One region of the Rhodococcus sovatensis genome, then DNA from elsewhere that is predicted to be linked to it. Evidence: predicted binding sites of a transcription regulator. Region 1 holds the regulator's gene; each other region holds the start of a gene.
What was found. Region 1 encodes LexA, which represses DNA repair genes until DNA is damaged. Its sites were predicted from a motif close to CGAACANNTGTTCG; they were not measured.
Positions count from the first base shown of each region.

Region 2: the regulator LexA is predicted to act here: its motif matches at 3,643-3,656, upstream of WDS16_RS20725 (HNH endonuclease signature motif containing protein).
Region 3: the regulator LexA is predicted to act here: its motif matches at 3,913-3,926, upstream of WDS16_RS01315 (HNH endonuclease signature motif containing protein).
Region 4: the regulator LexA is predicted to act here: its motif matches at 3,320-3,333, upstream of WDS16_RS07305 (SAV_6107 family HEPN domain-containing protein).

Region 1 covers NZ_CP147846.1:2,357,652-2,365,677, reverse strand. The annotation lists gene ptsP (phosphoenolpyruvate--protein phosphotransferase) at 141-1,850, shown strand; gene WDS16_RS10995 (uracil-xanthine permease family protein) at 1,908-3,173, shown strand; gene WDS16_RS10990 (acyl-CoA dehydrogenase family protein) at 3,283-4,425, shown strand; gene lexA (transcriptional repressor LexA) at 4,487-5,251, opposite strand; gene WDS16_RS10980 (hypothetical protein) at 5,525-5,887, shown strand; gene nrdR (transcriptional regulator NrdR) at 6,044-6,508, shown strand; gene hrpA (ATP-dependent RNA helicase HrpA) at 6,520-8,026, opposite strand, start outside.
Region 2 covers NZ_CP147846.1:4,434,161-4,442,186, reverse strand. The annotation lists gene WDS16_RS20745 (GGDEF domain-containing protein) at 1-338, opposite strand, end outside; gene WDS16_RS20740 (TetR/AcrR family transcriptional regulator) at 544-1,212, shown strand; gene WDS16_RS20735 (sensor domain-containing diguanylate cyclase) at 1,247-2,308, opposite strand; gene bla (class A beta-lactamase) at 2,444-3,391, opposite strand; gene WDS16_RS20725 (HNH endonuclease signature motif containing protein) at 3,672-5,762, shown strand; gene WDS16_RS20720 (acyl-CoA dehydrogenase family protein) at 5,887-7,152, opposite strand; gene WDS16_RS20715 (helix-turn-helix domain-containing protein) at 7,274-8,026, opposite strand, start outside.
Region 3 covers NZ_CP147846.1:299,955-307,980, forward strand. The annotation lists gene WDS16_RS01300 (ABC transporter ATP-binding protein) at 1-510, opposite strand, end outside; gene WDS16_RS01305 (GNAT family N-acetyltransferase) at 548-1,000, shown strand; gene WDS16_RS01310 (DEAD/DEAH box helicase) at 1,002-2,330, opposite strand; gene WDS16_RS01315 (HNH endonuclease signature motif containing protein) at 2,584-3,894, opposite strand; gene WDS16_RS01320 (ISL3 family transposase) at 4,087-5,307, shown strand; gene WDS16_RS01325 (TetR-like C-terminal domain-containing protein) at 5,360-5,749, opposite strand; partial or broken gene WDS16_RS01330 (IS5 family transposase) at 5,841-6,768, shown strand; gene WDS16_RS01335 (hypothetical protein) at 6,949-8,026, shown strand, end outside.
Region 4 covers NZ_CP147846.1:1,553,668-1,561,693, reverse strand. The annotation lists gene rsmH (16S rRNA (cytosine(1402)-N(4))-methyltransferase RsmH) at 1-818, opposite strand, end outside; gene mraZ (division/cell wall cluster transcriptional repressor MraZ) at 1,116-1,547, opposite strand; gene WDS16_RS07310 (DUF3040 domain-containing protein) at 2,054-2,488, opposite strand; gene WDS16_RS07305 (SAV_6107 family HEPN domain-containing protein) at 2,743-3,189, opposite strand; gene WDS16_RS07300 (N-acetyltransferase) at 3,380-3,973, shown strand; gene WDS16_RS07295 (NAD(P)/FAD-dependent oxidoreductase) at 4,016-5,620, shown strand; gene WDS16_RS07290 (carotenoid biosynthesis protein) at 5,617-6,456, shown strand; gene WDS16_RS07285 (LppM family (lipo)protein) at 6,504-7,235, shown strand; gene WDS16_RS07280 (glycosyltransferase family 2 protein) at 7,232-8,026, shown strand, end outside.

The DNA.
Region 1 (8,026 bases):
TGAACTATGTTGGTTTATGTTGTTTTACGCCCGTATCTGTTGACATGTCAAGAGCAAAGAGTAATCTCAGTCACAACAGTTCGATTTCAGTCGGAGGATCACAGTCCGGCTGACATCACATTCGAGTTCCAGGAGGACGCATGACGGGATCGCTACGAGCGGAGACACAGGGGACCGGGACGCCGCTGTCGGGTGCTTCGATGCTGCACGGCACCCCTGTCGTACCTGGCATCGGCTTCGGCCCGGTCATCAGACCAGGCCGCCGTCCCGACGTACCGGTCGACACCACGGTCGTCGACGAGGCTGCGCGTGGCACCGAACTGGAACGGTTCAGGGAGGCGGCGTCGGTGGTTGCAGGCCGTCTCCGCGGCCGGGCAGAGCTTGCCACCGGCGCGGCGTCCGAAGTGCTGTCGGCGAACGCTGCGATGGCGCAGGACCGCGGATGGCTCAAGGCGGCGGAGAAGCTGATCTCCGCCGGCACTCCGGCAACGTCTGCGACGGATGCTGCCACCGAGAAGTTCGCAGCTATGTTCCAGAAACTGGGCGGTCTGATGGCCGAGCGCGTGACGGACCTGCGCGACATTCGCGACCGTGTGATCGCCGAGATTCTCGGAGTCCCCGAACCAGGTGTGCCGACACCGACCGTTCCATCGGTGTTGTTCGCCGACGATCTCGCTCCGGCCGACACTGCAGGCCTCGATGCGACCCTCGTCGTCGGGCTCGCGACGTCGTTGGGCGGACCGACGAGTCATACTGCGATCATCGCCCGTCAGTTGGGGATACCGTGCGTTGTTGCCGTAGCGGGCCTCGACGACGTGCAGGAGGGAACGTCGGCGGTCGTCGACGGAATCACCGGGGACATCGTTCTCGAGCCGGACGCCGTACTTGCTGCGGACGCCGTAGAGACAGACCGTGCCGAATTGGATCGCGTCTCTCGGTGGACCGGTCAGGGGTCGACGTCCGACGGTCATGCAGTCGACATTCTCGCCAACGTCCAGGACGGTGCCGGTGCGCGAGCCGCCCGCAAGACCGCGGCCGCCGGAATTGGACTGTTCCGCACCGAACTGTGCTTCCTCGACCGAGATGTCGAGCCGACCGTCGACGAGCAGGCCGAGATCTACGGGCAGGTTCTCGAGGCATTCGACGGACACAAGGTCGTCGTCCGCACCCTCGATGCAGGATCGGACAAGCCGCTTCGGTTCGCCAACCATGCCGACGAGGCAAACCCAGCGTTGGGGATCCGCGGTATCCGAATTGCAGAGCAGGACAGAGGAATTCTGTACCGCCAGCTCGACGGCATCGCCGCTGCCGCTGCAGCGACCGGATCGTCTCCATGGGTGATGGCGCCCATGATCGCTACCGCGGCGGAAGCCGCAGCGTTCGCCGCCGATGCGCGAGCCCGCGGTTTGAAGCCCGGCGTCATGATCGAGATTCCAGCCGCGGCGCTTCTCGCCGAGCACATCCTCGAGCATGTCGACTTCTTGTCGATCGGCACGAACGACCTCGCGCAGTACACGATGGCGGCCGACCGGATGTCCTCGCAGCTCGCATCGTTGACCGATCCTTGGCAACCCGCCGTCATAGCGCTCGTCGCTCACACCGCCAAGGCGGGTGCCGCAGCAGGAAAGCCGGTTGGAGTATGCGGCGAGGCAGCTGCAGATCCGCTGTTGGCGTGCGTTCTCGTCGGTCTCGGCGTCACGTCCCTGTCGGCGGCCTCGGCGGCGGTGGCTCATGTCGGAGCGAAGTTGTCCTCGGTGACGCTGGCACAGTGCATCGACGCTGCGGCCGCCGCATTGAAGACGGACAGTTCCACGGCAGCGCGTGCTGCCGCTGCTGCTGTATTGAACTGACTGCTGTATCGAACTGGCTGCATTGCGGATTCGGCTTCGCACTAGGATCGCTTCCTTGTGAGTCGAAATTTCGGATGGACCCTGCACGGGGACGGTAGAACGCCCTCTGCGGGCGCAGTGGTTGCACCCGACGAGCGGTTGACTTGGCCGCGCACCATCGGGATCGGTATGCAGCACGTCATCGCGATGTTCGGTGCGACCCTGCTCGTTCCGACGGTTACCGGGTTCCCGGTCACCACCACGTTGCTGTTCTCGGGCATCGGAACCGCGCTCTTCCTGATCATTACGCGCGGCCGAATTCCGAGCTATCTCGGCTCCTCGTTCGCGTTCATCGCGCCGTTGAGTGCCGCGCAGGCAGATGGTCCGGCAGCACAGCTCGGCGCTGTGATGTCCGTCGGAATCGTGCTCGCAGCTGTGGGTTTCATCGTGAAGTTCGCCGGCGGCCGAGTCATCGAAGCCGTCATGCCGCCCGTCGTCACAGGCGCAGTCGTGGTGCTCATCGGACTCAATCTGGCTCCTGCGGCAACCTCGTCCTTCGAGGCTCAGCCGCTGGTTGCAGTCGTCACGTTGCTCGCGATTGTGGTGGCGACCGTTGCTGGTCCCGGTTTGGTCGGGCGCCTCGGAATCCTCGTCGGCGTCATCCTCGGTTGGATCTTCGCCGCCGTGATCGGACAGATCGACCCGGCCAAGCTCGACGCGATGCGCGCGGCCTCCTGGGTCGGGATTCCGGAGTTCCGCGGCCCGACGTTCGAACTGTCTGTCGTACTCATCGCATTGCCGGTGGTGATAGTCCTCGTTGCCGAGAACGTCGGTCACGTCAAGGCCGTCTCGGCGATGACCGGCAAGTCACTCGACGACCTCGCCGGCGACGCACTCATCGCCGACGGTCTGGCGACGACACTCGCCGGTGCCGCAGGCGGATCGGGTACGACCACCTACGCCGAGAACATCGGTGTCATGGCGGCCACGAGGGTCTACTCGACCGCCGCGTACTGGGTCGCTGCTGCAACTGCCATCGTGCTGGCCTTCTCGCCGAAGTTCGGTGCCCTGGTATTCACCGTGCCCGACGGGGTCATCGGCGGAGCAACCCTGGTTCTCTACGGACTGATCGGCTTGCTGGGTGTACGTATCTGGACCGACAGCAAGGTGGACTTCACCGATCCGGTGAACCTCACCGTCGTCGCTGCCGCGTTGGTGGCAGGGATCGGCGACCTGACGCTGACGATCGGTTCGGTCGAACTCGGCGGAATCGCCTGGGGTTCGGTCGGAATTCTCGTGGGGTATCCAGTGATGCGCGCCCTGAACCGTCGAACTGCTCGCTAGTTCGGTCACCGATCACGCACGGCTCGGTCATCGACCAGGTCCGCGGGGTGGTCGTAGGGTTCTCCTAATGCCAGTTTTCGTACTGGACAGCATCGAAGGAGTGAATCTAGTGGACCGCACACTGTTCGAACCGGAGCACGATCTCTTCCGCGAGTCGTACCGCAAATTCCTCGACCAGCATGTCGCTCCGAATCACGCGCGGTGGGAGGAGCAGAACATCGTCGACCGCGACGTCTGGGTCGAAGCAGGTAAGCAGGGATTCCTCGGAACCGCAGTGCCAGAGGAGTTCGGCGGCGGCGGGGTCAAGGACTTTCGCTACAACGCCATCCTCACCGAGGAAACTACCCGCGGCGGGTACAGCGGGATCGGGTTCACACTTCACAACGACGTCGTCGCGCCGTACCTGATCGATCTGTCGAACGACGAGCAGAAGCAGCGATGGCTACCCGGGTTCTGCTCGGGCGAATTGATCACGGCGATCGCCATGACGGAACCTGGCACCGGTAGCGACCTTCAGGGCATCAAGACTCGTGCGGTGCGCGACGGCGACGAGTGGGTCCTCAACGGCTCCAAGACTTTCATCACCAACGGTATCAATGCCGATCTCATCATCGTCGTCGCATGTACCGACCCCGAGAAGGGCGCGCAGGGCTTCAGCCTCCTCGTCGTCGAGCGCGACATGCCTGGCTTCGAGCGAGGTCGCAATCTCGACAAGATCGGCATGAAAGCGCAAGATACCGCCGAACTCAGCTTCACCGACGTTCGAGTTCCTGCTGCGAACCTACTCGGCGACGAGGGCATGGGGTTCATCTACCTGATGCAGAATCTGCCTCAGGAGCGGCTGTCGATTGCGGTGGTCGCCGCGGCAGCGATGGAGTCTGCACTGGACATGACGATCCAGTACTGCCGAGACCGTAAGGCTTTCGGAAAGTCGATCGGCAAGTTCCAGAACACACGGTTCGTCCTCGCAGAACTCGCGACGGAGACCACGGCCACCAGAATCATGGTCGACAAGTTCATCGAACTGCTCAACGCCGGAACGCTCACAGTCCAGGAAGCCGCCATGGCGAAATGGTGGACGACAGAGAACCAGGTCCGGCTCATCGATAGGTGCCTGCAGTTGCACGGTGGGTACGGCTACATGAAAGAATACCCGATCGCCAAGGCGTACATGGATTCTCGTGTGCAGACGATCTACGGCGGTACAACCGAAATCATGAAGGAGATCATCGGTCGAGGACTCGATCTGTAACCTTCGATCAATACGAGAACGGCCCGCAACTCCTCTGGTTGCGGGCCGTTCTCGTATCGGGTCAGAGCTTGCGCATCACCGTTACGACTTTGCCGAGAATGGCAGCGTCGTTGCCCGGAATCGGCTCGAACAGTGGGTTGTGCGGCATCAGCCACACATCGCCCTTGCTGCGCTTGAAGGTCTTCACCGTGGCTTCGCCGTCGATCATCGCGGCCACGATGTCGCCGTTGTCGGCTACGCTCTGCTGCCGGACGACCACCCAATCGCCGTCGCAGATCGCTGCGTCGATCATCGACTCGCCGACGACTTTGAGCAGAAACAGCGAACCCTGCCCGACGAGCTCGCGGGGGAGTGGAAACACATCCTCCACCGCTTCCTCGGCGAGGATCGGTCCGCCGGCTGCGATTCTTCCCAACACCGGTACGAAGGTCGGCGTCGGAAGCTGATCTCCGTCCGGGGCCGAGCCGTCGGCCACAGCTGCCGCGTGGTCGGCCTGTACCTCGTCGAGTCCTCGGACGTCCACAGCTCGCGGACGATTCGGATCCCGACGAAGAAATCCTTTGCGTTCCAGCGTGCGGAGCTGGTGTGCGACCGACGAGGTCGAGGTCAGACCCACCGCGTCGCCGATCTCACGAATACTGGGTGGATATCCACGCTCGGTGACCGACGCCCGAATGACTTCGAGGACCTTGCGCTGACGTTCGGTCAGGCCGGCGTTGATATCGGTGCCTTCGCCCTCGAATGCTTTCGCGGTCGGGACAGCGGCCGGTTTTCCTGCCGACTTGGTCGTCGACTTCGCCGACCCTGACGAGGTCTCGTCCTTCATTCGTGGGTCCTCCTGGTCGTACGCGCGTTCGTCGCGGTCTCGACAATGTGTAGCGGATGAAAATTTCGACCGCCTGAACGCGTGGGGTGGATGTGACGTGTGGTTTCTGACACGAATCTAGCCCGAAAATGCCTCGTGATCAAACATCTGTTCGATCCGTGTCGCGTTTTCTGCTGACTTTGTCGGAGTCGCGTGATAGAACTTCGAACAAGCGTTCATCGAACGCCTGATCGAATAACGGGTTCGATCGCGTTCGACACCACGGAGGTTCCGATGACTATCTTGACCGACCACCGCCTCTTGACCGACCACCGCCTCTTGACCGATCACCGCACCCAGGTTGCTGCGCCTGTGCGCAACAGACGCCGCGCGACGCACGAGCGTCGGCGCTACGTTCTCGGCGCTGCCCCACAGGGCGGTTCACACGGGTCGTCCGGTGCCTGCGTGGACCGGGCACACCGTGACGAGAAGATCTCGTGGACAGCAATGGTGGTAGGCGTCCTGGTTACTGCGCTGGTGATTCTGGGATTCGTCGCAGTGGCGAATCTTCGCGCGGCCTCGATCGACTCGGCATCCACTCCTGCTGTAAACACAGTCGAACAGGGTCAGCTGCTTACCGTTCCTGCTTTGCCGTAGTCGACGTTCATGGCAACTCAGACGGTCGCTCCGTCGCGCCAGGCGCCTCGCTTGCTGGGCGATCGAGTTGCCTACGTGACGCTCCGAGTATCCTCGAAGCCTGCACCTCTCGGGAGTGATCGGGGAGCGTGCGACGGCTACGACGGAGGCGCACACATGCATTGCCCGTTCTGCAGGCATCCGGACTCTCGCGTGGTGGATTCGCGTGAAGCCGACGAGGGGCAGGCAATCCGTCGACGGCGATCGTGTCCGGAATGCGGCCGCCGATTCACCACCGTCGAAACGGCGGTGCTTGCAGTCGTCAAGCGTAGCGGCGTTACCGAACCTTTCTCACGGGACAAGGTCGTCAAAGGTGTCCGGCGGGCGTGCCAGGGCCGCGACGTGGACAACGATGCGTTGAACCTTTTGTCCCAGCAGGTCGAAGACGCAGTTCGCGCCTCAGGTTCCGCTGAGATCCCCAGCCACGAGGTGGGTTTGGCAATCCTCGGTCCGTTGCGGGATCTCGACGAGGTCGCATACCTCAGGTTCGCGTCGGTGTACCGATCCTTCAGTTCGGCCGAAGACTTCGAGAAGGAAATCCAAGACCTTCGTGCGCACCGCGAGTCGTCCTCGGTCGACTAGTTTCGCCGAGCTCAGTTCCGGCCAGCAGCATCGATAGCCTTGAGTACTCGTTTCTCCGAGACCGGGTAGGCCGTGCGAATGCTCTGGGCGAACAGCCCGACTCGCAGTTCCTCGATCATCCAGAAGATGTCGAGAACGGGCTTGGTGTGAAGTCGCGACTCCGGCAGCGATTTCAGCAACCGGTCGTAGGCTTCGTACACCCGGTCCAGAACATCCATGCCTGCATCGTCCCGCCCGGCGCTGCTCGGTAGGGCGTTCAGTCGGACAGATGCGGCGTTCAGGTAGCGCGGAATTTCCGCAAGGTGTGCCGAGCCGAATTCGAATACGAACCCGTCGAAGACCAGCCCGGCGAGTTGCTCGCGCACATCGTCGGCAGCGTCACCCTGCGTCGTGTCCAGTATCGCGCGTAGCCCGAGTGCTTCGACAAGGATCGGTCGAACGAGGGCAAGGATTCTCGACGTGCGGTCGGTGATCTCGGCATTGACGGCTCTGGACAGTGCTGCGAACTTCTCCGGAGATCGAACCGGTCCGCCATGTGCGTCCATCGACTCGTCGGCGGCGCTCGCACGGCAGTCCTCGAGTAGATCGTCGAGGCTGCCGTACGGGTTCTGTCCCAGCGCCAGACGCTCACGGGTCGGAATGCCCGCGATCAGAGCTTTCGTTCCGCGCGGCGCCGATTGGAGCAGGAGCGCACGGGTGCCGTCGCGCATCGCGGCACGTTGACTGGCAGGTGTGCTCAGAACGCGTACTGCGATGCCCCCGTTCTCCTTCACCAGTGCCGGATAACCTGTGACCGTCTGTCCGCCGACAGATTTGGTGACTGTCTCGTCGAGCGTGCCGAGGCTCGACGAGGTCCATGCCAACGCCGGCGCACGTTCGGCGCCGCCGACTGCGCTGGCCACCTCGCGTGTGACTCTGGGCGCGAGCGCTTTCCGCAGCTCGACGAGATCCTTGGCTGATCCGAGTATTTGTCCGTCCGTGTCCACTGCAACGAACGTCATCTTCAGGTGCGCGGGTAGTCCGTCGAGGTCGAAGTCGCTCGGGTCTATTCGGCACGAGCCGAGGCGCGACAGTTCGCGGGCCAGCGCGGTCGTCACCGGTTCGGAGCGTGGTGTCATCGCTGCCAGAGCTGCGGCGGCGAAGTCCGGTGCAGGGACGACGTTGCGGCGTTGAGCCTTGGGTAGCAACTTGATCAGCGTCGACACGAGCTCCGATCGCATGCCTGGCACGAGCCAATCGAAGCCGACCGGTTGAACTTGGGCGAGGAGCGCGATCGGAATCCGAGCGGTCACACCGTCGGCGGCCGCACCCGGTTCGAACTGATAGGCGAGCGGGAACTGGATGTCGCCCTGACGCCACGCGTCGGGGTAGTCGCCCCCGAGTACCGACGCGGCATCGGGGTTGACGACGGTGGCCGCCGTGAAGTCGAGCAGATCGGGCTTGGTGCGTCTGGTCTTCTTCCACCAAGTGTCGAAGTGGCGCGCCGACACTGCCTCCGCGCCGATGCGAGCATCGTAG
Region 2 (8,026 bases), 2.1 Mb from region 1:
ATCAGTAGAGGAGCAGCGACGAGCGCCTCCGACGGCGATGCCAGGAGCAGCAGAATCGCTACGATTGCCGCTTCGGCCCAAATACCGAAGAGCAGCGCAGCAAGTGAGCATCGGCGCACCTCGACGGTCATCCAGGCCACAGCCATCGCCGAGTTCAGCACGAGGATCGTTGCGACAACCCAGGCGCTGCCGTTGATGAAGATCTGGCTGTCGGTCAAGGCCACGGCGCCGATGACCGATGCGTTCGCGGTAGAGGCCGCGATCAGCCTTCTGGTCCGGACGCCCAGGAACGTGGCGGGGTTGGCTCGTGCGCGTGCCGTCGAGCTGGTGGGTGACACGGCTCCACCTCGCCGCCCGGTCCCGAATGTCGGGGGTATGAGTGTGATCACGCCCGCTCCGTCTCCTTTGAGCCGAGCTGGAGCTTTCGCCTGTTCGGTGAATGTACTGCTCTTGCTCGATGTGTCTCGATACTAGACTTAAGGCCACAATTGATAGCGTTAACGGGGAAAATGCTTAAACGAGGCACGCGGTACTCTTCACGCGATGGTATCGACCGATGCCGGCGCGCAGCCGGACCCGACCGCCCGGACCGCGGACGTCCCGAGCTCGGACCTCGCCGCGTCCGGCGAGCCGCGAACGAGGTCGAAGCGACCGGGTGGCCGTAGTGCTCGCGTACAGGAGCAGGTGCTTACCGCCACGCTCGCTCTGCTGACCGAGCGCGAGATCGACACCATTTCGGTGGCCGATATCGCGGCTCGTGCGAACGTAGCGGAGACGACGGTCTATCGCCGATGGGGTAGTCGTACCGGGGTGGTCAGCGAAGCGGTGATGAAGCTGGCAGTGGCCAACAATCCTCCCCCGCGAACCGGGAGTCTGGCCGAGGATCTCATGACGCTCGCCAAACAGGTCGCAATGCTGATCGGCCGTCCAGAGGTGCGGCGACTGTTACGTGCGGTCTATGCGCTGTCGGGTGACCCTGAGATCGACGAGGCTCGTACGGCCTTTTACGCTGCGCGTTTCGAGATTGCCCGGCACATCATCGAGCAAGCGCAGCAGCGGAACGAGATCGGTACCGATATCGATTCCGACGATGTGATCGAAAGTCTCGTTGCACCTATGTATTTCCGAATTCTTGTCAGCGGCCGTGAGGTCACCGAGGAGTTCGTGGAGCGGTGTGTTCGCGACACCCTGCTGCTTTTCGCCGGGAAGTAGCTGGCTCCCGTTGTGCCGCGGGTAGTTCGGCAGTTCAGGAGTTCTTTCGCCGATACATGTCGGCGTCGGACTCGACGAGAAGAGATTCAAGTAGTCCTCCACCGGGCGAGTAGGCGGTACCGATGCTTGCGTGCACGGTGCACAGCCGGGCGTCGATGTCGATGGGGCGAGTCATGCTCTCAGCCACCGTGCTCGCGAGCGTGCGCATTCTGGATTCGGCATCTGTTCCCCGAAGTACGATGACGAATTCATCTCCCCCCGTACGGATCACGATGTCGTCCGGGCTGGCCGCGTCGAGTATTCGGTGCGCGGCGGATTGCAGCACTCGGTCACCGAAGAGATGTCCGAAGCGATCGTTGACGCCTTTGAAATTGTCCAAGTCGACGACCACCACCGCAGTCGACTCCTGGGAGGGTCCTTCGGTCAGCTCTTCTTTCAATCGCGCGTGGTTCCAGAGACCTGTCAGCGGATCGTGCCGGGCGGCGTAGCGCGCTTCGGCCTCCCTCTTCTGGATGTCGTCGTGCAGCTGGGCGTGCTCGATGGCGAGTGCTGCGTGATCGGCGAACAACTCGAGGATCTCGCACTGTTCGGGACCGGGTCTGAGGCCATGGACGGGCAAGTCGACTGCGAGCATTCCGAGCCATCGCCCGGTAGACCCGTGTAGCGGCGCGAACAGAAAGTCCATTGGATGCCACGCGTTGGGGCTGTTCGAGTGCTGTCGCGTGCTCGTCCAGATCCCGTTGTCCATTTCCGTGACCGCGGGGTTCTCCGACCCGTCGATGAAGCGCAACCTGCCAAGCGGGCGGGAGGCCGCTGTCATGCGGGTCCAGAATTCCTCGGTTTGCACCGTGTTCATCAACGATCTGCGCGCATCTTCGTCTCCGACGACTGAGACCACCTCTGTGCATCCGTCTGCTCGAACGAAGTTCATTGCTGCAACCTCGAACCCGGCGGCATCGACCACGCCCTGCGTGATCGCGCCGAGTGTCGTAGTCAGGTCGAGACTGTGATGAATCCTCGACGTCACGCCATGCAGCGCACGAAAAGCCGCGACGTGCAGTGACGGCGGTAGACGTGCTGCTTTCCATGGGGACAAAGGGTCGTCTTTTCGTGGTGAACAATCGAGCATGTGCGGCGGACAGACTGAGTCAGCGTCCGAAGGGTTCCGATTGTAGGTGCTGAACCACGTTACGGTTGTGGAAACCCCCTCGCCGTCGACCTTCGGGCGGCCTCAGGCGGCGCCGTCCTCGATAGCGTGCAATACGACGGCTGCGGTCTCGCTGACGAGTTCGTTGTCGAATTGCGCTGTGGGGTTGGTCTTCTCGGTCAGAATTGTAATTACGACGGGTGAGCGTTCTGGCGGCGTGACGACGGCGATGTCGTTGCGAATCGGCCCGGCGCCACCTGATTTGTCGGCGACGGCCCATCCAGCGGGTGCGCCCGCGCGAACAAGGGGATCTCCGGTGGCATTGCCGCTCATCCAGTCGAGCAGAATCGAACGGTTGCTCGCGGTCGAATAGCTGGTTTGTTGCAGCGCAGTCATGCTCTCGGTGAATGCGTCTGCTGCTGTGGTGGTGTCGTCGATCGAGTCGGAGGTGATGGTGTTCAATCTCGGTTCGTAGTTGACGACTTGGGTAGTTGAGTCGCCGAGCCGTTCCAAGGCGTCGTCGAGGCCTTCAGGTCCACCGATACGGTCGAGTACGAGGTTCAGCGCAGTATTGTCGCTCTCGCGGACGGCTGCCTCGGCGAGTTCGGCGGCAGTCAGCCCGGTGTCGAGATGTTCGGTTGTCACCGGTGAGTAGCCCGCGCGGTCGATATCGGATCGAGTCCACCGCACGAGTTCGTCGCGGTCCTCGGTGGTGCTCTGCCGTAGAAACTCGGCAGCTGCGAACGCTTTGAGTGTCGACGCGAACCCGAATCGTTCCCCGCCGCGATAGCTGATCGTCTCTCCGGTCTCGGTATCGAGCGCGCTGACTCCGACTCTCGCGTCGAATCGTTGCTCGAGGTTGTGAATGTCAGTCGAGACATCGATTGGCGCAGGCTGGTACGTCCGAACGGTCGATGACGCCGGAGTAGGGCCGGAGGGTTGCAGTGGGGTGGATTGCGGTTCGGCACATGCAGTGAGCAACAACGCGAATGCGGCCGCCACAGGGGCGAATCGACGACTGGTGGAGCGCATATTCAGCGACTGCTTTCTTCAGGTATGTCGACATCGGCAGTGGGACAACGAAGATGAGGATCGCCTATGTATTGATCCTTCCGGTCGGGTGAAACCCTACCCGCGAATCGGAATGACGACGCTACTGCGTGTTGGAGCTTGATGTACGCATCGCCGGCCGCGAGCGCTGCGTGCATTCCGATCTCGTTCGAGGGCGCCCCGTTGAACCAAATCGATTCCTTGGCGCACTGTTTCCGTGCACGGCTTGTATTCGAACAGGTGTTCGAGTAGTCTTCGTGTTATGGGGATGCCGGGGGGCGATATGGACGAGTGGCGACGCGAGACCGAGTTGGGTGTGTCGAGCTTGCTGGTCGGCTTGTCCGATGCCCGGCGTGCTGAGAATGTTGCGTCGGCGGTCCTTGTGCGTCGGTTGTACGGTCTTGTCGATTTCCGGGTGTGTGCGGAGGCGGAGCTGTTCGATGCCGGTGGGGATGCCGATCTTGCGCGTGCGGAGAGGGCTGCTGAATGTGAAGCAGCGGTGGCGCTGTCGCTGTCTCGGACGGTCACGCGGGAGATGATCGTGGTCGGTAAGCAGTTGGCGTGGCGTCTGCATGGGGTCGATGCTGCGTTCGCTGCGGGTGATCTGGATTATTCGCGGGTGCGGGCGATTGCGTTGACGTTGGTCAAGGCCAGTGATGAGACGGTGCAGGCGATCGAGGCTGATGTGCTGGCTGCAGCGTATCGCTGCAATGCCAAGGCGCTGCGTGAGCGGGTGTGGAGTCGGTGGATCGACCATGACGACGCCGAGGCGAACGCGGCACGAAAGGCTGCCGAATCCGAGGAACGGTGCGCGAGCATCAAGCGATGCGATGACGGTATGGCGAGTTTGTTTGCGAAGATGACGGCGCTCGAGGGCGCCGAATGTGACTCCCTTCTCGAGGAGTTGGCCGGGACTGTGTGTTCGCGTGATCCGCGGAGCAAGAAGCAGTTGCGTGGGTATGCGTTGATTGCGCTGATTCACCGTGAGGATGTGATCGCGTGCCTGTGTGGCCATCAGGGGTGTGCGGTCGGTGGTGCTGCGGATTTGATGAAGCCTCGCCGTACGCATCTGCTGCAGATCATGATCAGTATCGAGTCGCTGCTCGGATTGTCCGGTGACCCGGCCACTCTCGGTGATGGGACCGTCCTCGATCCGGAGACCGCGCGCATGATCGCCGGTGATGCTCGATGGCAGGTCTTTCTCACCGAAGTGCTCGACGCTGCCCGGGCACAGGCGAGCCCCGAACCGGCCCCCGCCCCCGAGTCCGTGACTGAGACTGAGACCAAGCCTGTGCCTGTGCCTGTGGCCGAACCAGAGACCGAAACGGTGCCGGCACCGGAGACGGGAACCGACACTGACACCGCGGGCACTGGCACACCTGATTCAGCTCCCGCGCCTGAGTCTGGTGGTGGTGTCGCCAATTCCGGGTCGGCCGGTGGACCGCGTGCATTCCGGATCATCGCGCGGGGCCGGGTTCGTCCTGCCGCGTCGCTTCCCGATCCGGCACCCGGACAAACTCGTTCACCTGTGGCAGGTGCAGGGCGTGCACGGTCCTCCGCGGGAGGTGAGGTGGCACTGTCGGAGGCTATTGCTGCTTTCCTCGCCGCAGCCGCAGCGGACCCGTCACTGGCGGCGGGGAGTGACCCGGACGGTCACGGCGGTATGACCGAACCACCACCGGGGGCACTGACCTACCGGCCATCGGCAGAACTCGTCGCGCTCACGCGCGCAACATATTGCACGTGCACCTTCCCGGGCTGCAGTGTGCCCGCAGCCCGATGCGACATCGACCACATCGTCCCGTTCGACCACAACGACCCGGTCGCCGGTGGCTGGACGATCCTGTCGAATCTGCAACCACTGTGCCACTACCATCACCAAGCGAAAACACTGAAGCTGTGGGCCGCAGCACGATTGAACGGAGACGGGATCTTCTGGACCTCGTGTTCGGGTCTACGCAGGATCACACCCTCGACGTACGGCTCGGTGATGGTTCCCGACGATTTCGTCCACAACCGGCCCTCGTCACCATCACCGGACCCCGCGACCGATCACTACTACCAACACGTCGCTGACCCATGTGCTCCCGAGACGGCGGCAGCGGGATCTGTTCGCGAGCGACCCGCCGATGACCTCTACGAACCCACATGGTGGGAAACCAACATCGGCGAGAACAGCGAGTGGGGCGATCTGATCGACACCGACAGAGCAGCCTTCGTGCCCTCACTCGGCGACATCGCCCGACTCGAGGACCCCAGAGCCCGCGACGAAGCGATCTTCCTCAGAGAACGGTTCCTCGAACACCGAGCCATCGTCACAGCACGCGACCGCTACCGCTACCCACCATTCTGAACAGCCCCCGAACTCACCCGCCTGCGCCGCGTGCCGCAGCCGGGGAGCGGTGTGGCGTCCCGACTGCGGCACTGTCTACCGTGCGGCACTGTTTGCCGTGCGGCACTGTCTACCGTGGCCTACGTCATGCTGGGCTGGCGACTGAGAGTCGGTTCTCGGAGGCGGCGAGCGGATCGAAACCGTCCTGCTTGAGCAAAGTGTGGATGTTGCGCCGCCTGACCCCCATGTTTCCGCCGTCGTAGACCGGGAAGCAGAGGACATCTTCCATGATTGCGGCTATCGGGGTCAGGTTCGTGTAGGCATCGACACCGACCAAGCGCATGGCGTCGTAGACGACCTGAACCGAAGTTTCTGAGGCAAAGACCTTGACCTGGTTGGCAAGCTCGCGGTCTTTGCCACCGGTGCGGTCGAAGTGATCTGCGGCCTTCCACGCGAAGTAGCGGACGGCTTCGATCCGAGTCTTGATGTCAGCGAGCATGTACCCCGCATTCTGGTAGTCGATGACCGGCACAGGCCCGGAACGATGGTCGGTCTTGGCGAACTCGTAGGCATAGTCGAAGGCTGCGCGCATTCGACCTACGCACGCGGCACCGATCGACGAACAGGTCCAGGAGAAGGCCGTATTGACGATGTCGAGGCCGTCACCCGGGCTGCCGATCATGTTGGTCGCCGGTACTCGCACGTCGGTGAATTCGACGCGGGGAGAGTTGGTTGCGCGGTGCCCGATGGTGTCGATCATGTCGGTGATCTCGACCCCAGGTGTGCCACGTTCGACGACGATGACGGCGAGCGATTCCGACGGTGGCAGGCTGGGATCAGTTCGGCACACAACGCTGATGAGGTCGGCACCGTTTCCGTCCCACCCGGAAGCATTGGTTGTGTAGTGCTTTGCGCCGTTGAGGACCCACTCGTCACCGTCACGCCGGGCGAAGGTTCGAACCCCGACGGAAGGGTCGGGCGAATCGTAGTTGGCTCCGCCTGACACCTCGGTGTAGGCGATTGCTGCGAGTCGGGCAGTGCCGTCGCAGAACATAGGAAGCCAGCGCTGCTTCTGTGCGTGCGTGCCGAAGTTGATGATCGGGTTCAAACCGAGACCGGTACCCAGAAGCGCTGTGGGAACGTTGATGTCGACCCGTGCGAGTTCCTCGGCGGCCAAGCTGAAGGTCAGGTTGTCGAAGTACGCGCCGCCGTACTCGTCGGGAACCAGCCCTTTCACGAATCCGAGTCCTGCGAGCTGCTTGTAGATCGGTTCCAGTGCATAGAAGCGGTCTTCCGGTCGCGTCAGGGACGCGATCGCCGGTGCGACGCCGGAGAGTATGTCGTCGGCCACTTGACGCGCCATCATGCGTACAGCAAGTTGTTCAGGGCTGAGTTCGAAGCTCAAGGTCATCGGGGGCTCCTCGATGCTGTGGAAGAAGTGGACGGGCGACGTTGCCTCGTTCCAAGCATCTCTGGAGACCATCGGCTCGGTCTTGTATCCGACTGCACCGACCTCGGTAGAATCGTGCAGATTACGCGAGCAGCGTCTGTTGCCTGCGACAATCCAGTTGTGGCTGCGAGAACTGCATGGACTTGCGGTAGTCGGTCGGGCTGCAGCCGAATCGAGAGCGGAACGCTTTGGCGAGATGCGCCGAGTCGGAAAATCCCCACGTCGCAGCTATGGACGCGATGGAACGGTCGTTGTGGGCATCGGCCAAGTCCCGACGGCACGCTTCCACCCGGCGCTGGCGAACGAGGGTGCCGAAGGTGGTGTCGGAGCGTTCGAACAGGGCATGTAGGGCGCGCACCGACACTCCCAGGTGTCGCGCGGTATCCGCCGCCGTTACGCGACCGAATGGCAGGTGCGTCTCGATGTAGCGTCCGGCAGCGACCCGCAGCAGGTCGTCGGTGTCGTGGCCGCGTCGACTCTCCTGCTCTACAGCACCACCGAGCACCGCGCGCAATAGATCGACGTGCGCGGCGCCGATCATCTGCCGTTCGACCGAGGCGAACGACGAGTCACTGCGCCACGTCTCGAGCATCAACGCGCTGAGGAGACGAGCCGATCCGAAAGTGCCTCCGAAGCTGCGCGCGGTGGTGGACCTGTCGGGAGCTGTCACATCGGCGAGTTGGGCCTGCGGAAGTCGAAAAGACAGCACCCGCCACAGCGATCCCTCTTCCTCTGGTTCGACGAACTCCAAGCGATACGGGCGGGTTGAATCGACCACGGTGAACTCACCACGTGAGACCATGCACTGTCGGCCGTCCTGAGTGGTCAGACAGTG
Region 3 (8,026 bases), 2.1 Mb from region 1:
GCCACGCAACACGTCTGCGGGGGACACCAGAATTTCGGCCCTCGACATCAGTCTTGCGACACCCTCGACAGTGTTCTCGATCGTCCGGAGAAACAGCTCGCGCAGCGGGGTCAGAAGGAAGAGGATACCGACGCTGACGAGTCCGATGGCGGGTCCGACCACCGCGGACGTAGCGAGAACAGACAGGAGACCTTGCTTCTTACGCTTGCTCCTGCCTACCAGACCGCCGAGCAGCGCCGACATTCCGACGGTGAACGCCGTGGTGGTGCCCGCTACGGCGAAGGCAACGAGAACTCCGGCGGCAGCAGCTGCGACCAGCGCACGGGTGCGGTGTCGTTGCGCGACCACAGCCATCGGTACTGCCGCGACGATCTGTAGGGCGGTGGCCATCGGTACGACCATCGCGACGACCGACAGCCCCACTGTGAAGCTGCTCATGACCGCCGCGGTCGCCAACTCCGCCGGCGTCAATGCTGTTCGCGTGGTCGCGTCTGCGGGGCTGTCGGTCACCTGTCCAGTGTGCCAGCTGGCGACTTAGACTCTCGCGGTGATCACCGTCGACGAAGAACAATGGGAAACCCCGGTAGGCGCCCAGCTGCGGGCGGCACAACGAGCCGAGCTCGATGCCCGGTACGGCACCAGCGATCACGAACCCGGCGCGGCGCCGTCGGTCGCCGACATCGCCGTCTTCGTCGTCGCGCGTGACCACAACGCCGTCGGGATCGGGTGCGGCGGTCTCCGGTTGCTCGGCAACGACGAAGCTGAGATCAAGCGCATGTATGTCGTCCCCGCACAACGAGGACGCGGTGCTTCTGTCGCAATCCTGCGCCGACTCGAGGACAGTGCGCGAGGGTTGGGAATTCGCGTACTGAAGCTCGAGACCGGACCAGGTCAGCCGGACGCCGTTCGGTTCTACGAGCGCGAAGGGTATTCGAAGATCGATCCCTTCGGCGCCTACGTAGATGAACCGACGTCGCTGTGTTTTGCTCGAACGCTGTAGGTCAGCGAGTCCGCTGGCTTGCCGCTGGACCTGCGGGCCGGCGACGACGTCCACCGACGGCGGCGTGCTGACGCTGACCGCCTCCGCGAGGAGCGCCGTTGCGCGGACGGGGTGTTCCCTGACGCTGCGGCTGAGGCGCCGCCTTGGGTGCAGGCTGTACGTAACGGGCCTGCTCACCGACCAGCTCGGCTACCTGAGGCGAATCTGCAGTGACCCGAATGGGCGTCACCTTGATGTCGGCCTTGCGCAGCAGAATTGCAGTGTCTTTGCGCTGTTCGGGCAGGACGACCGTGACGACGTCTCCGGCGCTTCCCGCACGAGCGGTGCGGCCGGAGCGGTGCAGGTACGCCTTGTGCTCGGCGGGCGGATCGACGTGGACGACGAGCTGGACATCGTCGACGTGGACTCCGCGTGCGGCAACGTCGGTGGCGACGAGAACACGAGCGTCACCCGAAGAGAAGGCGAGCAGGTTGCGGTCACGCGCTGCCTGAGACAGGTTGCCGTGCAGGTCGACGGACGGAATGCCGGCGTCGGTGAGCTGCTTGGCGAGCTTGCGAGCCTGGTGCTTGGTGCGCATGAACAGGATCCGGCGACCGGTTCCCGACGCGAGCTGCTGGACGAGCTTCTTCTTCGCTTCGACGCCGTCGACCTCGAAGACGCTGTGCGTCATCGCTTCGACGTGTGAGGTGGCTTCGTCGACCGAGTGGGTGACCTGGTCGGTGAGGAAGCGCTTGACCAGCTTGTCGACGCCGTTGTCCAGTGTCGCGGAGAACAGCAGACGCTGTCCCTTCTGCGGTGTGGCGGCGAGGATACGCGTCACGACCGGGAGGAAGCCGAGGTCGGCCATGTGGTCGGCTTCGTCGAGCACGGTGATCTGCACTGCATCGAGGCTCACGTGGCGCTGCTTCATGAGGTCTTCGAGACGACCGGGGCATGCGACGACGATGTCGACTCCGCCGTTGAGTGCCGAGACCTGACGATTCTGCGAGACGCCACCGAAGATGGTGGTGACCTTGAGCTTGTATGCCGCTGCCAGCGGTTCGATGGCGACGGCGATCTGAGTTGCGAGCTCGCGGGTCGGGGCGAGGATCAGTCCGCGCGGGCGACCGGGCTTGCGGTTGCCGGGGAGCTGTCCGGCGAGCCGGGCGACCATGGGGATTGCGAAGGCGAGGGTCTTGCCGCTGCCGGTCTTGCCGCGCCCGAGGACGTCGCGTCCTACGAGGGTGTCGGGCAGGGTGTCGGCCTGGATGGGGAACGGTTCGGTCTTGCCCTGTGAAGAGAGAACGTCGGCGAGAGCGTGCGGTACGCCGAGTGAAGCAAAGGTAGTCATAGTGATGGGTTGCGCCTTTCGGGCAGGGTGTTGCACCCATGGGCTATGGCCCGAGAATGCAAGGGTGGCGAGACTGCCGGTGGGCAGTTTCGATCGCCGTAAGAAAAGCCTGTGCAGGGTGCACATGGACTACGCGGCCGGAGCCGGGCGGAAGTAGAAGCATTCCACGACGTCTGACGTGCAGCTACGCGCGTCGTCTCCGAGTGTAACCGCTGACCCGTCCTGATCCTTCCCCGAGTGATGCATCAGGCATTCACGCTGCCGTCATGTTCAAAGTGAGTTCGTGTTCGAAGAACGACGAGTAGCGGCGTGCAACCGGCATTCGCGGTGCCTCCGAGCTGTAAGCGTGACCGGTCGGAGTTTCGAAGTCGTAGACGTGGACCACGCCTTTCGATTTCGGCCGAGGTCCCGACTCCCAGCCATCGGCTTCCTTCGCATGGTTGCACGCTGCGCACAGCCCGGCACCGTTGTTCGCGGTGGTCTTGCCCCCGCGGGCGAACGATCGGATGTGGTCGCGGTGGCGAATTGGAGCATCGCACCACGGAGTCCGGCATCTACGGTCCCTGAGGTCGATGAGTCGGGCCAACGCAGTCGGGAAGGTCCGCGATTTCGATTCCATCGCAGTGAGTGCTCCCGAGGATGGTTCCGCGTAGAGCTTTCGGAGGGTAACTCGTACGTCCTCGGCTAGCGCGTCGCGGACGAGTTGCCGCGCGATCGATGCGGGAATCTCGCCGTAGCCGTCCAGGTGGGCAGGTTCTTTGCTGCCGGCCAGGAGGGTTTCGTCGGACAGTACGAGGTTGACGGCTACTGCGGCCCCGGCTTTCGCGGTGGTGGCGCCTGTGATGCGTTCGTACGCAAGGTCGGCCATGACCTGGTCGCGGGTACGTGTTTCGCTGCCGACGCCCACGATCGAGTCGGCGGCCTTACGCAATGTCGCCCACATGCTGACGGCGCGGTCCATCGACGTCAATGTCTTGAATTCGCACATGTAGTCGGGTTGTGGGCGGGTGCTGGTGCGGCGCTGAGAGAACGCCTTCTGCTTCTTCTTCACTACCGATGCCGGATCGAGTTGGGCGGCCAAGACTTTGGCCTTCGACTCGATGGTTTTGTCGCCGAGGTTCTTCAGAGTTGCCGGGTCCGAGCACAGCCGCTTGTCGATGACCTGTCGGTCTTCGACTGTCAGGCATGCTGTTTCACGCACGAGCAGCGTCACTCGCCATTCGTTGAGCTCACCCGCCAGCAGCCGTGCATACGTGTGTGGCATTTCGTGAATCAGTGCACGAGCAAGGCCGAGGAATCGGCCCCCTTTGTTCGGCGATTCGCGCCTGGCGAGGCCGATCTGTGAGGCAACCCCAGCGCGCCACTGCGCCTTCGGTTTACCGATTGCGCGCCTCTGCTCGGCGATCGCAGTAGCCACGCCATCGGTTGCGCTGGCTTGAACGGCCGAACAGGTCGACTTCAAGGTTTCGAGCGCAGAGATCAGGTCGATCCCGGCAGTGGCGTCGACGATGCCCGTCGACTGCTGCAGCTGCGCAACCAACTTCAGAACTTCGGATGCTTCCACGAGACCCCCTGAATCTCTCGAACATATGTGGCGCTCCTGAGGTTTGTGTGGGCGCCATTTCTGCTGTTCAGGGTGGGTTGTGTTGTTGGACGCAGTGTTCGGCGAGTTGCCGGTGAGATGAGGGACGCGCACGTGCTGGGCCTCTAGATTTCGGGGTTCCTACACCAACCTCAACCCGGAGGGCCGCTACACGTGCGCGTCAGTACTGCATTTAACCGTCTGCTTCAGATTCCCGGTGCATCGGTATCGGATGTGTCGATCACAGATAGCTCCGTCGAGGTCGTGTTGCGGCGTCGTGCGCGGCGGTCGAAGTGTCCGTGCGGGTACACCACTGCCGCATCGTACGACCAGGCGCCCAGACGGTGGCGGCATCTCGATTTCGGTCGCCACAAGGTGTGGCTGGTCTACTCGATCCACCGAATAGAGTGCCCGACCTGCGGCGTTCGAACCGAGGACGTGCCGTGGGCAAGGCCGAGAGCACGACACACGCGGGACTTCGAAGACACAGTGCTGTGGCTGGTGACGCGTACCGATCGCACCTCGGTCTCGACGTTGATGCGCTGTGCGTGGCGTACGGTCACCTCCATCGTCACGCGGGCGGTCGATGCGTTGATCGATTCGCGTCGGCTCGACAGGCTGTATCGGATCGGTGTCGACGAAATCTGCTATCGGCATCCGCACAAGTACCTCACCATCGTCGGCGATCACGACACCGGCAAGGTCGTGTACATCGCCGAGGGCCGAGGGCGTGAGTCGTTTTCGGAATTTTTCGAGCAACAGTCCGCCCGGGAACGAGGCGCGGTGCAGGTGGTGTCGATGGACGGGTCTCCGGCTTTCCGGGCCGCCGCCGAACATCACGTCCCGCGCGCCCGCCAATGCATGGATCCCTTTCATGTCATGCAGTGGGTCAACCGTGCTCTGGACCGAGTGTTCTCCGATGCGGCGTCGGTTCGTCGTACGTTGACGATGCAGGCGCCCCAATGGCGCAAGGCTCGAACAGCGTTGCGGCTGGGTAAGAATCGGCTGACCAAGACTCACAAGTCGCTGCTGCGAACGGTCATCACTGCCGACACCGAAGTCGGGACTGCGTGGCGTTTGAAGGAACAGTTCCGCGATCTCTACCGCAAGGTCGCTCCCCCCAATGCCGCGCGTTACTTACGGCGTTGGATCGAGGAAGCGCGGTCCTGCGGGATCATCGCGTTCGTACAACTGGCCCGCATGATCGAGAAGAAAGCGGAGGCGATCTGTGCGGCAATCGAGCTAGGCATTTCGAATGCTCTCATCGAGGGAATCAACTCGAAGATCAGGCTGATCAACGCCCGTGGTTACGGTCATCATTCCGCTGAATCACTCAAGGCGATGATCTACCTGAACCTCGGTGGAATCGAGGTCAAACTCCCCACACAAACGTAAGGAGGGGCACATATGTTCGATAGTAGCAACCCCGGGGGTGGGGCGCAATGCCTCAGCCTGGGGAAAGGTTCTGCAAGGCGAGACCGAGTACACGCTCCAGGTCATCGACTCCGTAGGCAGTGCTGGACTTGCCTGCATCCTCCGCCACGAGGTGGTTGGACATGGCCAGTCCGTGCAGCAGGACCCAGAGGAGCGGGCCGACGTCTCGGGGGTCGTCGGGGATCAATAGCCTGCTCCGTTGAGCATCCACTACGAGCTCATGAAAGTATGAGTTGAATTCGGCGGCAGCGGTTTTCAGTACTTCGCTCGGTTTGAACGCGTAGTCGCCGCCGAACTCCAGGCGGTAGTGATTCGGGTATTTCCACGCGACGCGAACGTACGCTAGGCAGGCGCGAAAAATCGAGGTGGTGTCTGCGGTCGGTGTGTCTGCTGCGCGGAGCATCTCCGCGCTCAGGTGGGTCAGGTTCTCGGCAGCTACTGTGCTTAGAGCGTGTCTCCCAAATTTGAGAGGTGCTGTCAGCGATGATATTTCGATGACGCGCGTGGGAGTGATCAGTGACGAGTTCTGGGAGATCGTCGAGCCAGTGATACCCACCGACGTGGGAAAACGTGGGCGGCGGTTCGCCGAGCACCGGCGAATTCTGGAGGGCATCGCATACCGATTCCGTACCGGGTGTCCGTGGCGAGATCTGCCGGAGGACTTCGGTCCGTGGCAGACGGTGTGGAAACGCCACCACCGATGGTCCTTCGATGGCACCTACGACGAGATGCTTGCCGCGGTGGCCGAGGTGTTCGGTCTCGACCCGGAAGAACTCGACGGCGATATCGGGGCGGTGCTCTCGATCGACTCGACCAGCGTCCGGGCGCATCAGCATGCGGCCGGTGCGCGAGCCGACACTCTCACAGGGGGCCTTGTCGAATTACAAGAAATCCGTCGACGAACCCGCTGACCACGCGTTGGGTCGATCTCGCGGAGGATTCACCACGAAGATCCATGCACTGACCGACCTGACGTGCTCGCCGGTGACGATGCTGCTGACCGGTGGGCAAGCCGGGGACAATCCACAGTTGGTGCCGTTGCTCGATGCCCACCGAGCTGCCGGTGGGGACCAGGACTACCGATTGCTCGCCGACAAGGCGTACACCCATCCCAGTACCCGCACCGAACTGCGTCGCCGCAAGATCAAACACACCATTCCCGAGCGCAGCGACCAGAAGCAGCGACGGGCCGACAAGGGGTCCGCCGGTGGTCGTCCACCGGGTTTCGATCCGACGATGTACAAGCACCGCAACACCGTCGAGCGTGGCTTCGGGCGGCTCAAACAGTGGCGTGGTGTGGCCACTCGATATGACAAGTACGCCATGACATTCCTCGGGGGCGTTGTCCTGTGCGCGGCAGTTCTGCACTCCCGCAACCACAACCACCGCCCGGCGATGAAAACGAAAACGGACCCAATTTAAGAGACACGCTCTAGTCCGGGGCCGAACGAGTTCCGCAGAACCGCCGAGTGGGCCGCAGCACAAGCGGCAGTGGCTAGTCCGGATGAGACGCTAGCTCGGATCAACCGCGACGATCCGGCGCATGCGGTTGTCGATGAGGATGCCTTCTGGGATTCGCGGCCCTCCCTCCAGCACCTGCGCATGTTTGCCCGTTCGCGTCGAGTCGGCCCGTGGTCGATGCTGGGAGCGGTTTTAGCCCGCGTGCTTGCCGTCGTCCCGCCGTCGGTCGTGTTGCCTCCTACGATCGGCAGTCACGCCAGCCTCAATTTCTTCGTGGCGTTGGTTGCTGCGTCCGGCGACGGAAAGGGCTCGTCGGAGAGTGCCGCTGCCGACGCTATCGACACCACCCCAGACGTGTACGTTGCGACGCCCGGCAGCGGGGAAGGCATACCGAAGCAATACGCCTACAAAGCCAGCGGCAAACAAGTCAACCTCCGCAACTCCGTCATGTTCTCCGTTGCCGAAATCGACACCCTCGCAGCCCTCGGCAACCGCTCCAACTCGACGTTGATGCCGGAGCTTCGGAAGGCGTGGATGGGCGAACGCCTCGGCTTCGGCTACGCCACCGCGGACAAGGCGGTTCCGATCCTCAATCACCGGTACCGGATGACGATGGTGGTCGGGGTGCAGCCTGGACGATCCCGCGCGTTGTTGGAGGACAGCGACGGCGGCACCACCCAACGGTTCTTGTGGATGCCGACGACTGACCCGGACGCTCCTGATGAAGCCCCGGACGACCCGGGTACGTTGGCGCTTCACCGTTGGCCTAGGGGTGTTGTAGCTACTCATGAATCGGCATCTTCGGCGCAGCCGGTTCTGGAAGGTGGCGAGGTCACCCATCTCATCGAGGTTGACGTTCTCGGTCTACAACATCCGGTCAAGCACTCCGAGCTTCAGGCGCTTCAACTCCCAAGTGTCGCTGTAGACCTGATCCACAGTACGCACCTCGTGAAGTTGCGGGGAGGGGCGCGGGACGGACTCGACGGGCACGCAATCCTAGCTCGATTAAAGGTGGCTGCGGCGCTCATGGTTCTCGATGGGCGAACCGACGCGGTCAACGAATCCGACTGGGACCTGGCGGGCATGGTGATGACAGTCAGTGACCGCACGCGCGCACAAGTGCAGAAGGACGTGGCTTTCAAAGCTGCCCAGCTTAATCGTCACCGCGGCCAGACCGAAGGCGAGCGCGAATTGGTCAAGGCCGAGGTGGTCGATACGG
Region 4 (8,026 bases), 800 kb from region 1:
GGAAGACCCTCCGGGCTACGGGATTTGACCCGCGGGGCCAGTTCCTTCTTCACGACCCGGTCTTCGAGCGACTGATACGACATGAACACCACCCGTCCGCCTACGGTCAACGCGTCGAGACCGGCAGGTACCGCTGTTTCCAGCGAATCGAGTTCGCCGTTCACTTCGATCCGCAATGCCTGGAAGGTTCGCTTCGCCGGATGCCCACCCGTACGCCGCGTGGCTGCTGGAATGGATGCGTAGAGCAGTTCCACCAAAGCCGCACTGGTAGTGAACGGCTCCGATTCACGCCGCCGAAGAATCGCCGACGCGATACGACCCGCGAAGCGTTCCTCGCCGTAGGTGCTGAGCACTCGCGCAATCTCTCCATGGGTGTACGTGTTGAGCACATCTGCGGCCGTGAGACCGACGGTCGGGTCCATGCGCATGTCCAGCGGAGCATCGACGGAATACGCAAAACCTCGGTCCGCCTCGTCGAGCTGCATCGAGGAGACACCAAGGTCGAACAGGATGGCGTGCACCGAATCGATCGACTCGAGCCCAGCGTTTTCCAGCGCGTCAGCGATTCCGTCGTATGTCGTATGCACGAAAGTCGTTCTGTCCGAGAACTCGGACAGTCGAGCTCGCGCCCGTTCGAGGGCGTCGGGATCGCGATCGAGTCCGATGAGCCGCACAGTTGGATACGACCGAAGAAAGTGCTCCGAGTGCCCACCGAGACCGAGGGTGGCGTCGATCATCACCGGCGATTCGCCGAGATCGACTGCAGCGGTCAGCGCCGGGCCGAGCAATTGGTCCGCGCGCTCGAGGCGCACTGGAATGTGTTTGGGCTCCGAGCTTCCGGCTGCTCCGGACTTCCGGGGAGCGCTATCCGGGACGGGCGATGTCGATTCGCCTTCCACAATGATTCCTCCCGGTCGAGCTTCTGCGCGTCCGCCGGCTCGACGCGCAGTAGAAAAGATGATGGTGTCGAATGCTTCGAGGTCCCTGTCCGATAGGAACCTGGCGTTGGGGAAGAACGTCAGGGTCCTGATCTTCGAAACCTGGCGTTGGGGAAGAACGTCAGGGTTCTGATCGGGCAGAGGCCTCGCGGCACTCGACTGGTGACCGAAGGCGGGCTACAAGATTCCTTCCAAGGACTCGTCCATCGCGTCCGAGAAGCTCTGCTCACTCTCGGCCGAGTAGCGAGCCCAAGCCTCGTCGTTCCAGATTTCGATGAACTCGATCGAACCGTTCACGACGACATTGCGTTCCAGATCCGCATACCGCCGATGGTCGGGACTGAGAGTGATGCGTCCCTGCCCATCGAGCTTCTGCTCGTCTGTACCTGCACCCAATTGCCGTATGTACGAGCGGGCAACCGGATTGGAGCGTGATGCTTCGGTCAGCTTCCTGACCTTCTCGGCGAAGGCCTCTCGGGTGTAGATGGCGAGGCTGTGATCCTGCCCTTTGCTCACCATCACTCCGTCCTCCAACGCCTCGCGAAACTTCGCCGGCAACGTGAGCCGACCTTTCTCGTCGAGCTTGGGCGTGTAGGTACCGAGAAACACTCGACACCTCCCACTCTCTCCGCTGTCACCACTTTACCCCACTTTCCCCCACTTTCAATCCCGACGAGAGGGAAATCTTGGGACCTGCACCAAAATCTCCAGGTCAGCATAGTGGTTCATTGTGGAGAAACTTTTCCCTGCAGCGGCTCAGCCACTCGATGCCTGGCAACGTGCCATCGGCCCAACACGCAAAACTCCAGCTCATAGGCTCGTTCTGCATATCGACGGCCGCAACACGTAGTTCGGGTGGGTGAAAGTGGGGATGAGGGGTTCCGCGTCGCCATCGAGTGGGGACGGGTGGGAGAAGGTGCCTGAATCAGAAGGTGTCACCGCACCGCGCACCGGACGCAGACACAGAAACCACGAGAGCGGTGCCTACCCGTAGGTAGGCACCGCTCTCGTGGTTTGGTGCTTGTAGCTTGGCGCTCGCTACCGAGCACCCGATATGTACTTCATGCTTCTTGTATGTCGCCTAGCGACGGTTGCAGTCGGCCGAGCTGGGCCGACTACTCTTGTTCGAATCGCCGTCGGAAACGATCCTCCATCCGCGATGTGAAACCGCCACCTTTGCGCCCGGGCTTGGGCTTGGACTTCTGGCCCGAACTCTTGGAGTCGGCTGCGCCGCTCGACGCAGCGTCTTCCTGTGGTGCTGATCCGCCCTTCCCAGGCCCACCGAGTAGAAACAGAACCCCGGCCCCGAACATGAAGGCGAAGCCGACGAGACTGACGACCGGGAATCCGCCGGGCTTGAACGGCAGCGCCAACCCGGCAACAAGTAAAACAAGCCCCAAAACGAACAAAGCTGCCGCTTGAAAGCGACGCTTGCTCGAAGCCGTACGCATACGGCCGCTTCTCACGTGAGACGCGAATTTGGGATCCTCGGCGTAGAGAGCGCTCTCGATCTGGTCGAGCATGCGCTGCTCGTGCTCGGAGAGTGGCACGGTACCTCCCCCTGCACAGATATTGAAAGTCATTTCGGGTGCGAAACGACGGGAAGCTGACCTTGGCGGCTACCTGTTGTCAATAATACGAGCAGAATCGACTGCTTACCACCTACTCGGTCGATGTGTTCCTGAGAATGTCCAAATTTTCCCTGTACAGCGATCAAGTCCCACCCAAGAACCGGATGCTTCTGGCGAACCTCGGGAGGCCGATTCGACATCAGGGGCTACCGAACACACCACTTCGGAACGAATTACGCCGACATCGATCGTGGATAGGACGCCACTCGGTCCAACCGAGACTCGGCACCGATGAAGTCCTCGACAAGATGAAGGAATCGCCCGACCTCCCGGTAGAACTCGTCCGCTGCGCTCGCGTCGATCGAACGTGACACACCAGCTTGCAACGCAGCCCTCGTGGAGGAGAACCCAGAGAAGTACTCGGCCCAGGATTCGAGTTCAGGAGCTGCCTTGGCCAGGAGCACCCACGCGCTACGCGACCGGGCGCGCGAGGTGGAGATCGGCGCCGCCTCCAGGATCGCGGCAGCACCCCGCAAAGCAGCCATGTAGCAATCGAGAAATTGATCGGAGACGGTGTCCGCGCCGACAGAGCCGGACAGCAATACATCCGCTCGGCCCAGTAGGACTCGCGCGCGCGGCGACACCGGCGGACGCATTTCGGCAAGAACTTTCGTGGCCATACTCGAACACCTCCCGTTGGAGTCGCCGTTCGGTACTGCTAGATCCGACACGTCCGGACGTCGACGACGATCTATGGTCGGAATCCGGCGAGCCCCGCTTCCCTCGGGTTCATCGCCGGATCACCGACATCGAACATCCGTTCGACATATTCAATATAGCTGTGCACACCGACAAGTAGTCAAGGAAAGGTTGAGAACAGTCGCTACCGATGCGGAAACGACCCCGTACCTGGTCGATCTGTCCGCCCAGGAGATCCGCCGACGACTCCCCGAGGCGCTGGCGATCTATGTCGACGCGATGGGATACCCACAGGGCACCGAATACCACCGTGCGCCGATGTGGTCCGAACACGTGCTGCGACCCGGGTGGCGGGGCGTCGGCGCCATCCTCCCCACCGAGGAGTCACCGCTCGTGGCCGTCGCATACGGGTACCGAGGAGCGCGCCATCAGTGGTGGCATCAACAAGTCCGAGACGGCTTGCTGAGGTCGGGAGCAAGTGCTGAGCACGCCGACTTCATCCTCGCCGACTACTTCGAGCTGACCGAGCTACATGTGTCTCCGAGCGCTCAGGGACACGGACTCGGCGACGCATTGACCCGCCGTCTGCTCTCCGACCGGCCCGAACGCAGCGTGCTGCTGTCCACACCCGAGGTCGAGGGCGAGAACAATCGCGCCTGGCGCCTGTACCGCAGACTTGGTTTCGAGGACGTTCTACGAAATTTCACATTCGCCGGAGATCGGCGGCCGTTCGCCGTCCTCGCTCGCGCATTGCCGTTCGAATGAGCCTCCACCTCGTTGTTCGGCAGTGACCTATAGCCTGGAGCGGTGATCGACGTTGTGGTTGTTGGCTCCGGCCACAACGCCCTGACCTCAGCCTGCTACCTCGCCGCTGCAGGATTGTCCGTCGAGGTCCTCGAGAAGGATTCGATCATGGGCGGCGGAGTCTCCTCGGTCGAGCGTTTTCCCGGCCATCGCGTCGACAGGGGTTCCTCGGCGCACATCATGGTTCGACATACCGGGGTCATCGAAGAATTAGGACTCTCCGACCACGGGTTGCGGTACATCGAATGCGACCCGTGGGCATTCGCGCCGGGTGCACCGGGAACGGATGAGCCCGCCATCGTCTTTCACCGAGACCTCGACGCCACGTGCGAATCCGTGGCGCGCGCGTGCGGCGGTGCCGATGCTCGCGCTTACCGCCGATTCGTCGACAAATGGGGACCACGTAGCGCGCGGACGATGCGAGCATTCTCGGCGCCACCGACAGGCGGGAATCTACTTCGCTCGTTCTGGGGACTCGACGCCCCGTCCGGCGGCAGTGCCTTGTCCCGCGAATTCCTGACAACCGGCGACGCCCTGCTCGACGAGGCGTTCTCGTCCGAACGACTCAAGGCCGCGCTGGCGTGGTTCGGTGCGCAATCAGGTCCACCGATGTCCGAGCCGGGTACAGCTCCGATGGTCGGGTTCGCCGCCCTGATGCACACTGTCCCGCCAGCACGCGCGGTCGGTGGCAGCGGCGCACTGGTCGAGGCGCTCGTATCGAAGCTGCAGTCGGACGGCGGCCAGGTCACGGTCGACGACGGCGTCGAATCGTTGACGCCCTCCTCTGGCCACTGGACTACGCGAACCCGATCGGGACGCATGGTTCGTAGCAAGATGATCGTCGCGGGATGTCACATTCTGACCACGTTGGACCTCCTGGCGGCCGGTGGTCACGATCGAAGACAGATCGAATCATGGCGTCGTGGAATCCGCGTCGGCCCGGGACTCGGGATGGCTGTACGGCTCGCAACCTCAGCACTCCCCCGGTACCCGGGTGCCGAGTCTGCGACCTCCGGCCTGCAACTTCTCGTCCGTGACCGTGCCCAGTTGCGGCTCGCCCACGGCAGCGCTCTCGCCGGCGAGTTGCCCCCACAACCGGCGGTTCTCGGAATGTCCTTCACCGCAATCGAACCCAGCGTTGCCCCGGAAGGCGAGCATCAGATTTCGCTATGGTCGCAATGGCACCCGCATACATTGTCGGGAGGAAGGCGATGGCGCACCTCCGAGAGCGGGGTGCATCCACGCGACCTCGCCGAAACCGAGGCCGACCGAGTCGTCGACCAGCTGGAGTCGCACGCTCCCGGCTTTCGCGACTCGATACTGCACCGCCACGTCCAGTCCCCCGCCGATATCGAACGCGAACTGGGGATGATCGGAGGCAACATCATGCACGTCGAGATGTCGTTGGATCAGATGATGATGTGGCGCCCGATCCCGCAGCTGGCGCAGCACCGGGTCCCTGGTGCTCGCGGCCTGTATCTCACCGGCGCATCGACTCACCCAGGTGGCGGCGTCTCGGCCGCGAGTGGACGCAGCGCAGCAAGAATCGCTATTGCGGACAGCCGCGCAGGCCGTGTCCGTCGATGGCTCGGCGAACGCGTCCGATGAACAAGGTTGTCGTAGCCCTCGCCGGATGTGCGATCGGCGCGCAGATCGTCTACCCGCTTGTGTCGGGGTCGGCCCGCGATTCGGTCACTGTCGCCGTCGTCGGCTTCCTGGCCGCGGCAGCGATCACGCATGCCGCGGTTGCGCGCGGCCCGAAGTGGGCGGCTGCCATGTTTCTCGTCACTGCTGGCATCGGTCTGGCAGCGGAAATGATCGGAACGGCAACAGGCTTCCCGTTTGGGAGCTATTACTACGCCACCGACCGCCTCGGGCCTGGAATCGTCGGAGTACCCGCCGTGGTTCCGCTGGCATGGACTGCCGGTTTCTACCCGGTCTGGTGTGCAGTGACCTACGTGTTGAAGAGAACAGGCGCATCGCCGACGAAGACTGCGATCCACCGGGTGATCTTCACTGCGATCGGCATGGTCGGTTGGGACCTGTACCTCGACACCCAGATGGTGACCGACGGGCAGTGGACGTGGACGTCGCCGATCGCCGGACTTCCCGGCCTGCCGTCGATTCCGATCAGTAACTACCTCGGATGGTTCCTGGTTGCTCTTCTGATGGCCGCAATCCTGGAGTCCGTCAGCGAGCGCGACACTGCAGCTCCGCTCCGTCCGACGCGCCGGACGCAGCCCAAAGAGTCCGACACCGTGCCCATCGTTCTCTTCGTGTGGACCTGGCTCGGATCCGCGCTCGCGCATGCCGTTCTACTTACCGGACCCGAGCTGCGGTTCTCTGCCGTGTACGGGTTCGTCGTCATGGGCGTCGTCGGTGTCCCGCTGCTGTGGGCGTGGATCGTCGAACGGAGATCGAGCCCGGCCACGCCTGCGCTCTGAGCACCTCCGTGACGTCGAAGTCGTCGCTCGTCTGGCACGATGTCGCTGTGCAGTCGACATCCCGTGAAGGTAGATCCCGTAACCGTCGCCGACTACTGTCCGCGTTCGCGCTGGCACTGTTCATCGCGCCGTTGCTGACCGGTTGCCTCCGGGCGCAGGTGTCGATGGGCGTCTCGGCCGACGATCGGGTCTCGGGTCAGATTGTCGCGGCGACCATTCCTACATCGGATTCCGACACTGGGCCCCAGTTGTCGGCTCCGTCGTCGCTGGCGAACAAGATTCGTATCAGCGAGTACCGACAGGATGGGTACGTCGGTAGCGAGGCACGGTTCAGCGACCTGTCCTTCGGTGACGTGCAGACCCTCGGTTCGATGTCCGAGCAGGCGATCGGCAGCTACCAGCTGGTGCTGCAGCGGTCCGGAGACACGGTGACTCTCGACGGTAAGGCGGACTTGCAGTCCGTTCCGGTCCAGGGCACCGACGTGCAGTTCACCATTGCCTTTCCCGCTCGTATCGGAACGACGAACGGCACTCGCGACGGCGACAACATCATCACTTGGAAGCTCCCCGCCGGTGAAGTGACCTCGATGCGTGCAGAGGTCAACTACCCGGATCCGAACACACGCAGCTTCGCGGGTTGGGCGGGAATCGTAGGAGGTGTCACCATCGGCGTTGCCGCGATCGTCGGCGCGATGGCCTGGGTGACGCGCAATCCTCCCGTCCGACGCCGGGATTCGGCGACCTCGGAAACAGTTCCGAGCCGCGACACTTCTGCGTGATCGATGTCTCGGTGCTCGCGCGGCGAGCAGTCGTTGCCGGTGCCGTCCTGTCCGGCTTGTCCGCGGCGACGACCGTGGTCAATGCCCGCACACTCCGCGCGCTGAGCCGCCCCGAGGGAGAAGTCGATGCCTCCGTCGTCGTCTGCATACCGGCCAGGAACGAAGCCCCGAGACTACCCAACCTGCTCCGCGACCTACGTGACCAAGTCCAGTGCCGCACACTGCGCGTCATCGTTCTCGACGACGGATCGACCGACGGCACGTTCGATGCCGCCGCCTCCGTGATCGGAGCGGACCCACGGTTCCTTCTCGTCCGTTCCGTATCCGAACCCCCTGCCGGGTGGACCGGCAAAGCGGCCGCATGTCGCAAGCTCGCCGATCTCGCGGTCGCCGAATCCGCCGACTGCATAGCGTTCGTGGACGCCGATGTCCGACTCGATCCGGCTGCAGTTGCAGCTTCCGTAGCGGAATTGCGTTCCAGCCGAGCATCTCTCGTCAGCCCGTGGCCGAGACAGGAGACCGGAACCCTCGCCGAAGCACTCGTGCAACCGTTGCTGAGCTTTTCCTGGATGTCGACGCTCCCCGTGCGCGCGGCCAACGCGTCATCGATGCCGTCGATGGTGGTGTCCTGCGGTCAATTCTTGATGTTCGACGCGGCGGACTACCGCTCGATCGGCGGCCACGACTCCGTCGCGAACAGTCCCACCGAGGACCTCGACATCGCACGCGCACTGCGCCGATCCGGGAAGCGCACCGTGCTGGTCTCCGGCGGCGGATTCGTTCGTTGCCGC